2 regions of the Exiguobacterium sp. FSL W8-0210 genome follow, and region 2 is predicted to be linked to the other one. Evidence: predicted binding sites of a transcription regulator. Region 2 holds the regulator's gene; the other holds the start of a gene.
What was found. The regulator Rex, encoded in region 2, represses fermentation and respiration genes when NADH is low (regulators of the CRP and FNR family bind a similar motif). The targets are predictions, from matches to a motif close to TTGTGAAATATTTCACAA.
Positions count from the first base shown of each region.

Region 1: the regulator Rex is predicted to act here: its motif matches at 2,850-2,867, upstream of MKY22_RS04800 (L-lactate dehydrogenase).

Region 1 is NZ_JBBOUK010000001.1:931,583-937,439, forward strand. Features, by position in the region: gene MKY22_RS04780 (1,4-alpha-glucan branching protein domain-containing protein) at 1-1,158, shown strand, start outside; gene rpmG (50S ribosomal protein L33) at 1,263-1,412, shown strand; gene MKY22_RS04790 (5-formyltetrahydrofolate cyclo-ligase) at 1,470-2,015, shown strand; gene MKY22_RS04795 (DUF92 domain-containing protein) at 2,009-2,788, shown strand; gene MKY22_RS04800 (L-lactate dehydrogenase) at 2,954-3,910, shown strand; gene MKY22_RS04805 (GNAT family N-acetyltransferase) at 4,166-4,675, shown strand; gene MKY22_RS04810 (M42 family metallopeptidase) at 4,836-5,857, shown strand, end outside; gene MKY22_RS04815 (YqgQ family protein) at 5,857-5,857, shown strand, end outside.
Region 2 is NZ_JBBOUK010000001.1:2,848,747-2,854,603, reverse strand. Features, by position in the region: gene MKY22_RS14775 (DoxX family protein) at 1-168, shown strand, start outside; gene MKY22_RS14770 (flavin reductase family protein) at 188-781, shown strand; gene MKY22_RS14765 (hypothetical protein) at 913-1,353, opposite strand; gene MKY22_RS14760 (ABC-F family ATP-binding cassette domain-containing protein) at 1,335-3,236, opposite strand; gene MKY22_RS14755 (redox-sensing transcriptional repressor Rex) at 3,404-4,063, shown strand; gene MKY22_RS14750 (twin-arginine translocase TatA/TatE family subunit) at 4,063-4,263, shown strand; gene tatC (twin-arginine translocase subunit TatC) at 4,271-5,050, shown strand; tRNA gene MKY22_RS14740 (tRNA-Ala) at 5,156-5,231, shown strand; gene MKY22_RS14735 (S8 family serine peptidase) at 5,456-5,857, shown strand, end outside.

The sequences.
Region 1 (5,857 bases), 1.9 Mb from region 2:
TTTGATGCCGAATTGTTCGGTCACTGGTGGTTTGAAGGTCCCGACTTCCTCGGTAAAGCGATGGAACGTTTAGAAGGTCAAGGAATTGAGTCGATTTCACCGGCGATCTTCCTCGAACGTCACTTCCAAGACATCGACACGGCACATGTCGCGATGGGAACGTGGGGACGAAAAGGCTACGCGGAAGTCTGGATCAATGAACGGAATGACTGGATGATTCGTCATCTCCATCAACTTGAGAAGAGACTAGCAGGTGTCGTAGCCCGAAATCGTCATCAAGATGCGTTGACTGTCAAAGCAAAGCGTCAACTCATTCGAGAATACCTCCTCGCTGTCTCGAGCGACTGGCCGTTCATCCTCGATGGACAGACGACAGCTCAATATGCTGCGAATCGTTTCCGGGAGCACATCCTACGTTTTGAAGAAACGGAGCGTCGCCTGGATGCTGAGGAGCTGACGGTGGAATGGTTGGATGATCGATATCGCGAATATCCTTTCCTTCGAGATTCAGATATTGAACCGGATGTCTTCTTGACAGCACATGATTACTACGTGGCAGTGAAGCGTGAGAAATCTTGGAATACGGACGCCATCTTGTTGTTCGTCCGACAATATGATGCGTCAGACCGGCCGGCTTCGGAGCTCGCTCGACGACTTGCTGCTGCTGGTGAGAATGTCTATGTCGTCACGGAACATCCAGAAGCGTATCGATTTGAAGAAGGTGTTCATGTTTACGGAGTGCAAGTGACGGGTCTACCGCTCGTTCAGACCTATAACCAACTGGCGGCACTAAATTTAGCATTCTTACGCCAAGCGCAAGCCTTGAGTAAGATCGTTGATTTCGCAGTCATCCACAACTTCAACATGGAGACCGCATCAGCTGCCCAAGCTATCGCGAAGATGAAAGAGTTGCCACTCGTAAGTAACGTCTACGATGTCGAAAGTGAGCGTTCTCCTGATCGTTCAGGTGGTCTGGTCGTTGCCTTAAAACGACTTGAAGGAGATGCGTTGCGCCAATCAGCGGTCGTTTATCTAGAACGAGAAGAGTCACGTCACGGGGTGGAACAAGAGTATCACGTCGAAAAGAAGCCACTGCGTTTTGAAGAGAACCTTGAAAAACCATATCAACACGTGACGAATCCGAAAAAGAACGGATGAACAGTTGCAATTCCTTTTCTTTCTTGGTACGATACTTGAGTATGCTTAACCTTATGTAAAGCAAAATCACTTGATACATCGAGAGCTAGATAGGAGGGAATCCCATGCGCGTTAAAATCACATTAGCTTGCACTGAAACTGGTGACCGTACTTATATCACTAAAAAGAACAAGCGTAACAACCCAGAGCGTCTTGAGTTGAAGAAATACAACCCACGTCTCCGTAAGCACACACTTCACCGTGAAGTGAAATAATTGAGATGGAAGCCGTCACTTCGTGTGATGGCTTTTTTTGTGGAAAGGAAGACAGTCATGAACAAACAAGAAGTACGCCGTCTAATCAAAGAAAGATTAGATGTAATGGAGAATCGTACGGAGAAGGAACGGTTGATTTACGAACATGTTTTGTTGTTGCCTGAGTGGCAACAAGCGACATGTGTCGCGATCACATTAGCTTTTCGAAATGAATGTGATACAAGAATGCTGATTGAACAGGCGTGGCAAGAGGGCAAGACGGTCTTGATACCAAAAGTAGTCGGAGACGAGATGATCTTTTATGAACATGGACCAGAAGATCAACTGCAAGCAAATCAGATGGGGATTGCTGAACCGATAGCTTCAGCACGTCGCGCCTCACTTGATCAAGCAGAGCTTTGCCTCGTTCCAGGTCGCGCCTATCGACGGGACGGATATCGGTTAGGGTGGGGAGGAGGCTATTACGATCGTGCACTCGTGACATATACAGGTTGCAAAGTATCGATTGCCTTTTCTGAACAACTTCTTTCAGATTTCGAAGTGGAAGCCTTTGATATTCCAGTTGACCTGATCGTTACTGACTTAGAGGTCATCCGATGCTAAGCGCGACCATTTTGTTTTGTCTATTGCTGGCTTGGACCGGACGATCTTTTCGTTTATTGACGACAAGTGGTGCGATCATGACCTTGCTCGTCGGTAGTGGTGTCTCATTCGGATTCGGTTGGCAAGGATTAGTAGTACTCTTGCTTTTCTTTGGTAGCTCGAGCTTGTTATCGAAGGTCGGACGGTCCAGAAAACAATCGGTCGACTCCATCGTTGAGAAGGACGGCGCGCGTGACGGATGGCAGGTTCTTGCGAATGGAGGGCTAGCGTTCGTTGCTGCCTTAGCGTATGCCATGACGATGGATTTTGCGTATCTCTTGTTATTTCTATTCGTCATCGCAGCATCGAATGCTGATACGTGGGCATCCGAAATCGGACCGCTCTCAAAACGTGATCCATGGTCGCTCAAAACGTTACGCCGGGTACCAGCAGGAACAAGTGGAGCGATGTCGCTGATTGGAACGGTAGGTACGATCGCAGGAGCTGCGTTCATCGCGATAGCAGCGCATTGGATATTTTCTCTTTCTTTAAGGGACGTCTTACTCGTAACAAGCATCGGTGTACTTGGGAGCCTACTGGATACACTATTTGGAGCAGTAGGGCAACGCGTTTACCGATGTACGGTTTGTGGAGAATACACAGAAAAGCGAGAGCACCATGGTCAACCGACCGCTTACGTTTCGGGCATTCGATTTTTAGGGAACGATGCTGTCAATGTCTTAACGAGTGGTTTGGCAAGTGGAATCGGGTTTATCATCGTTCGATTCTGGTAACTGGAAAGTATATGAGTATGTAATTCTTTATGTTAGGATATCAATGACACAAAATGGACAAATGTGATTAATTTCACATGATACAAAGAATGTGAAAGATGTTACAATTTACTTGTGAGATAGCTAACAAACTCTTAGGATGAATGAAAGGGTGGACATAACGATATGGAATTACATGCGAAAGTGACACGGGTAGCTCTCATTGGAGCTGGTGCAGTTGGTTCAAGCTTTGCCTATCAGATGTCAACAGCTGGACTTTGTGAAGAACTTGTCATCATTGATGTCAACAAAGCCAAAGCAGAGGGCGAGGCAATGGACTTAAACCATGGAACACCATTTAGCTCTTCACCGATGCGAATATGGGCTGGCGACTACGCAGACTGCCGCGAAGCGGAAGTCGTCGTCATCACGGCAGGCGCTCCACAAAAACCAGGTGAGACAAGACTCGATCTCGTCGCAAAGAATGCGTTGATCATGAAAGAAATGATTCGTCAAATCATGGATTCCGGTTTTGATGGAATCATCGTCGTGGCTTCCAATCCGGTTGATATCATGGCACATCTTGCCTGGAAATATTCTGGTCTTCCGAAAGCACGCGTATTTGGATCAGGGACGGTGCTGGATACAGCGCGTCTGCGTCAAATGCTCGGAGAATACTTTCACATTGATTCCCGAAATGCCCATGCCTATATTCTTGGCGAACATGGTGACACGGAATTCGCAGCCTGGAGTAACAGCCGCATTTATGGGAAAACGATTGATGAACTCCTTGCTGAAGACGATCGTTATTCTCAAGCAGATCTTGACCAAATCTACATCAACGTCCGAGATGCGGCTTATCATATCATCGAGCGCAAAGGGGCAACCTATTATGCGATTGGGCTTGGGCTCGTTCGGATCGTTCGTGCCATCCTCGGAAATGAGAACTGTCTGTTGACGGTCGGTGCGCATGTCGATGGGCAGTACGGAATTTCCGGTATCCATATTGGAGTTCCCGCCATCATCAATCGTCAAGGTGTGCGTGAAATCATTGAAGTCTCATTGACGGAAGAAGAGTTGAAGAAATTCCATCATTCTGCTGATGTATTACGTCAGACGCTTGAACCCGTCTTGCAAGGTTAACGGCGCGAAGCATGACGAAAACCTCATAAATAGAGAGCTTAAAAACTCAAATGGTGATCCTGTATCTTGGTGTCCACCTTTGAGTTTTTGTTATGAGAAAAAAGAAGAGGCAAACATCACTACTGTATTTAAGTGAAATTAAAGAGAAAAAATCTAGGTTTTATTTTACTAGAAAAAGGTTAAGTAAGAGATAGAAGCGTTTTTCCGTTATTTTTTGTACGTCATGAAACCCAAAAAAGGAGAGAATCGACAGTCATGTATACTTTTCGAAAATTAACTAAAGAGGATGCAGAACAATACTGGAATCTACGCCTTGAGGGATTAAAGAATCATCCAGATGCTTTCGGTCATTCGTTTGACGATGAACAGCAAACCCCGCTCCGCGAAGTACGAGAAGGTCTAGAAGGAGAACCCGACTCCGATGAGATTTGGCTCGGTATGTTCGACGGCGATGTATTGTTTGGGTTTGGTCAGGTCAAGCCATACGAACTGTCACGTGAGTCGCACAAAGCGATGATTTCCGGAGTATATGTTTCGCCTGAATATCGTGGAGGGACCGGTCGTGCTCTAATGGAGGCCTTGATCGACGAGGCGAAGAAGTTACCAGACGTTGAGCAAGTCATTCTTGCCGTATTATCAGGAAATGAAGCAGCGCAAAGTCTTTACGAATCGCTCGGCTTTGAAGTATATGCCGAAGATCCAGACTCTGTAAAATTAGAAGACGGCACATACCGCGATGATATTTGGATGAAAAAATACGTCTAAGTTCATTATATGGTGTGGACAAAAAGCTGTAGCAAAAAAGTGCTACAGCTTTTTCGCGTAGTGCATATAGGATATCAGTACCGACAAAGAATGAATATTTGTTATCATGAAAACAAAGCGGATAGTACGGTGTAGTCCGATTGAAAGGGAGCGAATGAACATGAAAGAAGTCATACGTACGATTGAAGAGCTGGTCTCGATTCCAAGTCCGACAGGTTCGACGAAAGAAGCGATTACATATGTAGAAAAGCGTTTGGTTGCAGACGGGATCACGTATCGCAAACTTGAAAAGGGAGCGATCTTAGCGACTTTGCCTGGCGCTTCAAACCGTACACGATTGCTGACGGCACACGTTGATACGTTAGGTGCAATGGTAAAAGAGATTTTACCAACGGGGCGACTCAGTTTATCACAGTTAGGTGGGTATGCTTGGACAGCGATCGAAGGAGAGAACTGTCTCATTCATAAGATGGACGGTCAAACGATTTCCGGTACGATTGTTTTCCATCATTCGAGTGTCCATACGTCACGCGAGACGAATAAAACGGAACGGTCCGCTGATAATATCGAAGTCCGACTTGATATTCGTTCGACGACAGCAGAAGAGACGCGCGTCGCGGGGATTGAAGTAGGAGACGTCGTGACGTTTGATCCGCGTTTCCTCTATACGGAAACGGGATTCGTGAAATCGCGCCATCTCGATGATAAAGCATCGGTTGCTTTGTTGCTCGAATTGATTAAAGAATGGAAAACCATCGACCTGCCACACACGGTCCAGATCCTGATTTCAAATTATGAAGAGGTTGGGTTCGGTGGAAATGCTGGATTCACGGAAGAAGTCGCAGAATATATCGCGGTCGACATGGGGGCGTTAGGAGATGGTCAGCACTCTGACGAATTCACGGTCTCGATTTGTGCAAAAGACGGTTCCGGTCCGTATGACTTAGGGTTACGTCATCAGCTAACACGTCTAGCACAACGCAATAGTATCCCATATAAAGTTGATATTTATCCGTTCTATAGTTCGGACGCTTCGGCAGCAGTGCGTGCGGGCCATGATGTTCGACACGGACTATTTGGTCCGGGGATTGAATCGAGCCATTCTTACGAGCGAACACATGAGACGTCATTACAAGCGACCTATGATTTGCTACATGCGTATGTAAAGGAGCCGATGGTCGA
Region 2 (5,857 bases):
CTCCTCATCATCGGATCGATGCTTGTCGCGATCGTTAAAGTACACGGTGCGAATGGTTACTGGGTGACGCAGAACGGGTACGAATACAACATGGCATTGATCGTCATCGCCCTTGGTGTAGCGATGATCGGTGCTGGAGACTATTCACTCGCTGCACTCATCGGGTGAAGAAAAAGGTGGGTCATTCATGAAGTTCGAGGCATCAACGCTTAGCGCAAAAGACAATTATAAATTACTGATCGGAAGCATCATTCCGCGTCCGATTGCTTTCGTGACAACGCAAGGAGAGGACGGGACGGTCAACGCCGCACCGTTTTCCTTCTTTACGGTCGCTTCAAGCAGTCCGCCGCAACTGGTGATCGCCGTACAACGGACGGATCAGGGGCAGAAGGATACGGCACGTAACATCTTAGCGAAACAAAGTTATGTCATCCATATCGTCAGCGAAGAGATCGTCGACGCAGTCAATGAGACAGCAGCGCCACTTGCTTACGGTGAAAGTGAGCTTGAGCGGACGGATTTGACGCTCGTCGATAGTGACGCGATCGAAGTACCCGGAATCGCCGAAGCGAAAATCCGCTTCGAGATGCGCTTGACGCAACACGTCGAGCTAGAAGGTGCCGATCTTCTGATTGGGGAAGTACTGCGTTATCACGTCGCGGATGAACTCGTCGAGTCGTTCCGGATTGACGCAGCAGGCTTGAAGGCTGTCGCTCGTTTAGCAGGGAATGATTATGCGACGATCGGGAAGACGTTTACGATTGCCCGACCGACAAAATGATAGAAGCGTGAATGCTTGATGCATCGTACGATTCGTTTTGATTCAAACGAAAAGGAGTGGAGAGACCGGTCTAGCTACCGGAATCTCCACTCCTTTTTCTCATGTCGTTCATCTGATTCATCGATCGGACTTCAAGGTTGCGGATCGATTTCGTTTGAAGAGGCTTCAAGACCATGACGTTTACTGTACTGATAGCCATCGAGCAAATAAAAGACGATCGCGAGTGCCCAAATGCCGACACAGCTGATTAAGAAAGCGGTGAGCGGTGAGACACTACCGTAATACGATAGGATCAACGGGTCATTGAGTTCGACGAATAGCTGTGTCGTCAGGAGCGTACAGCATAATCCCGAGAGTAAACTGACGAAAAGACCGCTCCATGTCTGGATGACGAGACCGATCATGCAAGAAATCAGGAGGAACAAAGGAAGCGCGGCATTAAAAGCATCCGGGCGGATGAAGGTCGACACGTAGTCCGCATACATCGGTACGAAATAAAGGATGCCGGATAGCAGTCCTTGAATCAAGTTAATGAAAAAGCTTTTCGTCCGCATCAGTGTTGGTTCTCCCATCGTTCCATCAATTCGAGTAGATCGACATCGATCTGGTCCCGTTCCGCAGATAACGCTGTCGCTTTTGGAATATCATTAAAGACTTCCGGTTCGCAAAGCAACTGTTCGATTTCCGCTGAACGCTGTTCGAGCCGTTCAATATCTTGTTCGAGTTGTTCGATTTGCTGACGGCGTTTTTTTTCTTCTTTCTGTGCTTCTTTGTCGATCGTCTTCGATGCCGTGACTTTTGCCGCTTTTGCCTCTTCGGCTTCAAGGCGAGCGATTTCTTCTTGTTCAGCCTTCTTCTCTGTGTAGTACGAATAATCGCCGAGGTATTCTGTCACACCAGCTTCACTCATCTCGATGACGCGTGTCGCGATCCGATCGATGAAGTACCGGTCATGGGAGACGAAGAGTAGCGTACCTTCATAGTCGACGAGAGCGTTCTCAAGGACCATCTTCGAATCCAGATCCAAGTGGTTCGTCGGCTCATCGAGGACGAGGACGTTCGTCTTCCGTAGTTTCAGTTTTGCGAGCGCGAGACGTCCGCGTTCGCCACCGGATAATTCATGGACAATTTTGAAGACGTCGTCGCCGCTAAACAAGAATTGTCCGAGGACAGAACGGACTTCTTGTTCACGCATCAATGGCCATTCGTTCCAAATCTCATCGATGACACGGTTCCGGTCATTGAGTTCCGCCTGCTCTTGATCGTAATAGCCGATCGAGACGCCGGTTCCGAATCGGAAATCACCGAATAGGGGGCGTAAGCGACCGACGAGAACTTTCAAGAGCGTCGACTTTCCGATTCCGTTTGGTCCGACGAGTGCCAGTGATTCGCCGCGTTGCAAGCGGAACGTGATGTCTTTTGAGACAGCTTCTTCGTAACCGATCGCCAGTTGATTGACTTGAAGAACATCGTTCCCGCTCTGTTTTTCAATTGGGAAGGACAGGACCGTGCTACGTTCATCCCCATCTGGTCGGTCGAGTCGGTCGACCTTCTCGAGCCGTTTCCGGACACTTTGGGCACGTTTTGTCGTCGTCGCCCGGGCGATGTTGCGTTGAATGAAGTCCTGCATCTTCGCGATCTCTTCTTGCTGCTGCTCGAACTGCTTCATTTCCTGATCGTACAAGACCGCTTTTTGCTCCAAGTACTTCGTGTAGTTCCCCGTGAACTTACGACAGACATTGCGTGACAATTCATAGACGACATTGACGACTTGGTCGAGGAAGTACCGGTCGTGCGAGACGATTAGGACGGCACCACGATAACCACCGAGGTAACTTTCGAGCCAAGCGAGCGTATCGATGTCAAGGTGGTTGGTCGGCTCATCGAGAATGAGAAGCTCTGGTGCTTGTAAGAGCATCTTCGCTAAGGCAAGCCGTGTCCGTTGACCACCGGATAATGTCTGAATCCGGCGCGAGTAATCATCCGGATAAAAGCGCATGCCGTGCAAAACGGAGCGGATATTCGCTTCGAACTGATAACCACCTGCTTCTGAGAAGTCGTGTTGCGCTTGATCATACGTCTTCAAGAGACGATCGTACGCGACCGGGTCGTTCAAGATATGCTCCATGCCCATTTCGATTTCCATCCGGCGCAATGTCCGTTCTTGTTCTTGTAGATGTTCGAAGACGGTCAGCATCTCGTTCCAGATCGTCTCATTCGATTCGAGACCACTGTCTTGCGCGAGATAACCAATTTTGACATCCTTGCCTTTCATGATGTCGCCCGAGTCATGACTGAGTTCGCCAGCAATGATTTTGAGCAAGGTCGATTTACCGGCACCGTTTCGTCCGACGAGCGCAATGCGGTCGCGCTCTTGTACTTCCAATTTGATATTTTCTAAAATCGGCTCGACGCCGAATGATTTCGAGAGTTGGTTGACTTGTAAGAGTATCATTTCCATCCATCCTTCCACCCTTTAGTCTATCACGAACAAAAGCGCGAGGTCCTGCGGAATATATTATTTGTGACTCTATGTGAAGTGGTTTACAATCAAGGAGAGTAGAAAGCTTTTTGCAAAGATTTGGGTGCCACGATGGATGTGGCCGAAGGGGGAACTGCAGGATGAATGGACCAGACACAAAAATTCCACAAGCGACAGCAAAACGGTTGCCGCTATATTATCGCTTCATCCAAAGTTTATACAATTCAGGCAAGCTCCGCGTCTCTTCTGCTGAGTTAAGCGAGGCGGTGAAGGTTGATTCAGCAACGATTCGTCGCGATTTTTCCTACTTTGGGGCATTAGGGAAGAAGGGGTATGGATACAACGTTCAACATCTCTTAACGTTTTTCCGCAAAACCTTGAATCAAGATGAGGTGACGAATGTTGCTTTAATCGGGGTCGGTCATCTCGGAACAGCGTTTGCAAATTATAACTTTTTAAAGAATAATAGTACTCGGATAGTCGTTGCGTTTGATGCGGACGAAGAGAAGGTCGGAACAACGACGCATGACGTTCCAATCTATCATGTTTCGGACATGAAAGAACAAATCGAAGCGAATCAGGTCGATGTTGCCATCTTGACGGTTCCATCCCAGTTCGCGCAGTCAGTAGCGGATGAGTTAGTCGAGTATGGTGTGACAGGCATCCTGAACTTTACGCCTGCACGGTTGAACGTGCCAGCGAGCGTCCGGGTCCATCACATTGATTTATCGATCGAGTTGCAGTCGTTAGTTTATTTCATGAAGCATTATTCGCAATCAGCTGAAGGAGTGAAAGCATAATGGAAAACCTTATCCCGTCAACTATAGCGTTCATCGGACCAGGCAGTTTAGCACTGATCGGTGTCGTCGCATTGATCATTTTTGGACCGAAGAAGTTACCTGAACTTGGTCGTGCTGCGGGTCAGACATTGAAAGAGTTCAAGAGCGCCACGAACGGCATCATGGACGACGATAAAAAGGATGAACCGAAAGAGAAGTGATTGAACCATGGCGATTGATCAAGAACAAAGCGTGACGTCGCACCTTGACGAACTCCGAAAGCGGATCGTCTGGTCGCTTATCATCGTCGTCGTCCTGTTCGCTGTCGCATTTCCACTCGTCCGACCGCTCGTCCGCTTCTTGCAAGCGGACTTAAAAGAACTCGGCATTGGTTTGAATGCCTTCAACGTCGCCGATCCTTTAATGCTGTATTTAAATCTTGCATTCATTATCGCAATCGTTCTGGCATCGCCGTTCTGGATGTACCAACTTTGGGCATTCGTTCGCCCTGGACTTTACGATAAGGAGCAAAAAGCGACATTGACGTATATTCCGGTCATCTTCTTTCTATTTTTGGCTGGTGTAGCCTTCTCGTACTTTTGGTTGCTACCTTTCTTATTAAAAGTATCAACTGAACTAGGAAAAGAATTGGGAATCGAACAAGTCATTGGAGTGGAGAACTACTTCAGTTTCTTAATCCGATTGACGATTCCGTTCGGTCTTCTTTTCCAATTGCCGGTCGTGACGATGTTCCTGACACGTCTGGGTCTCGTGACGCCATATTTCATGCGAAAGAATCGGAAATATGCGTACTTTGCGCTGTTCGTCGTTGCGGCATTGATCGCACCGCCGGACGTGACGTCACACTTGATGATCTCGGTGCCATTGTTCGTTCTCTATGAGATCAGCATCTTGATTTCTGCGCGAACGTACAAAAAGGTCTTGATCCTCGAGCAACAGGCAGAGCTTGAACGACAGGCGGATTTGATGCGTGAATTGAATAAATGAATCGTGAATTCCTTCCAACGATTTTTGGAAGGAATTCTTTTTTATGAAAGCGTTATTTTTATATTGATAAAGCAGTTAGTGATACGTATACTAAAGATAATTCATGGGGACTTAGCTCAGCTGGGAGAGCGTTTGGCTGGCAGCCAAAAGGTCGTCGGTTCGATCCCGATAGTCTCCACCAATACCAAATATCCAACTCCTCGAGGCGTCGAGGAGTTTTTATTTTTCTCCCAGTTAAATTCCTTAAAAATATAAAATGTCACGTAAAACAAATAAATTAAAAAAATAGGCAAATATAAATTGTTTATTTCCATTAAATTCATTAAACTAAATATACAGAATTTTCGTTTAACTGTTTTATCAGTAGTACTACTATGGTTTTACAGAAAAGGGGAAAACGAACGCATGAAGAAGAAGATTGCACTTATGGCAGCCGTCTTAATGATGTCTTCCAATCTAGTCAGTGCGCAAGGTGCACTGTCGTCGCAAGACAAAGCAACGGGTCAAAAACCGCAGGCGCTCTCGCTGAAGAAATCGGGGCAAGAGAAGCACTACAAACAATCGGATAAAGTCCGTGTCGTCATCGAGATGGAAGAGAAGCCGGCGATTCAAATCGCCCAGGCTCAAAACAAGCGGTATAGCACATTGAGCAATGCCGAAAAAGAGTCGATCAAAGATCGCCTCGTCAACGTCCAAAAATCAGTCAAGTCAGCCATCGCTAAAAAGGCGATTCCCGTTACATATAAGGAAAGCTTCACAACCGTCATCAACGGATTCAGTGGTGAAGTCAAGTTCGGGGACATCGAA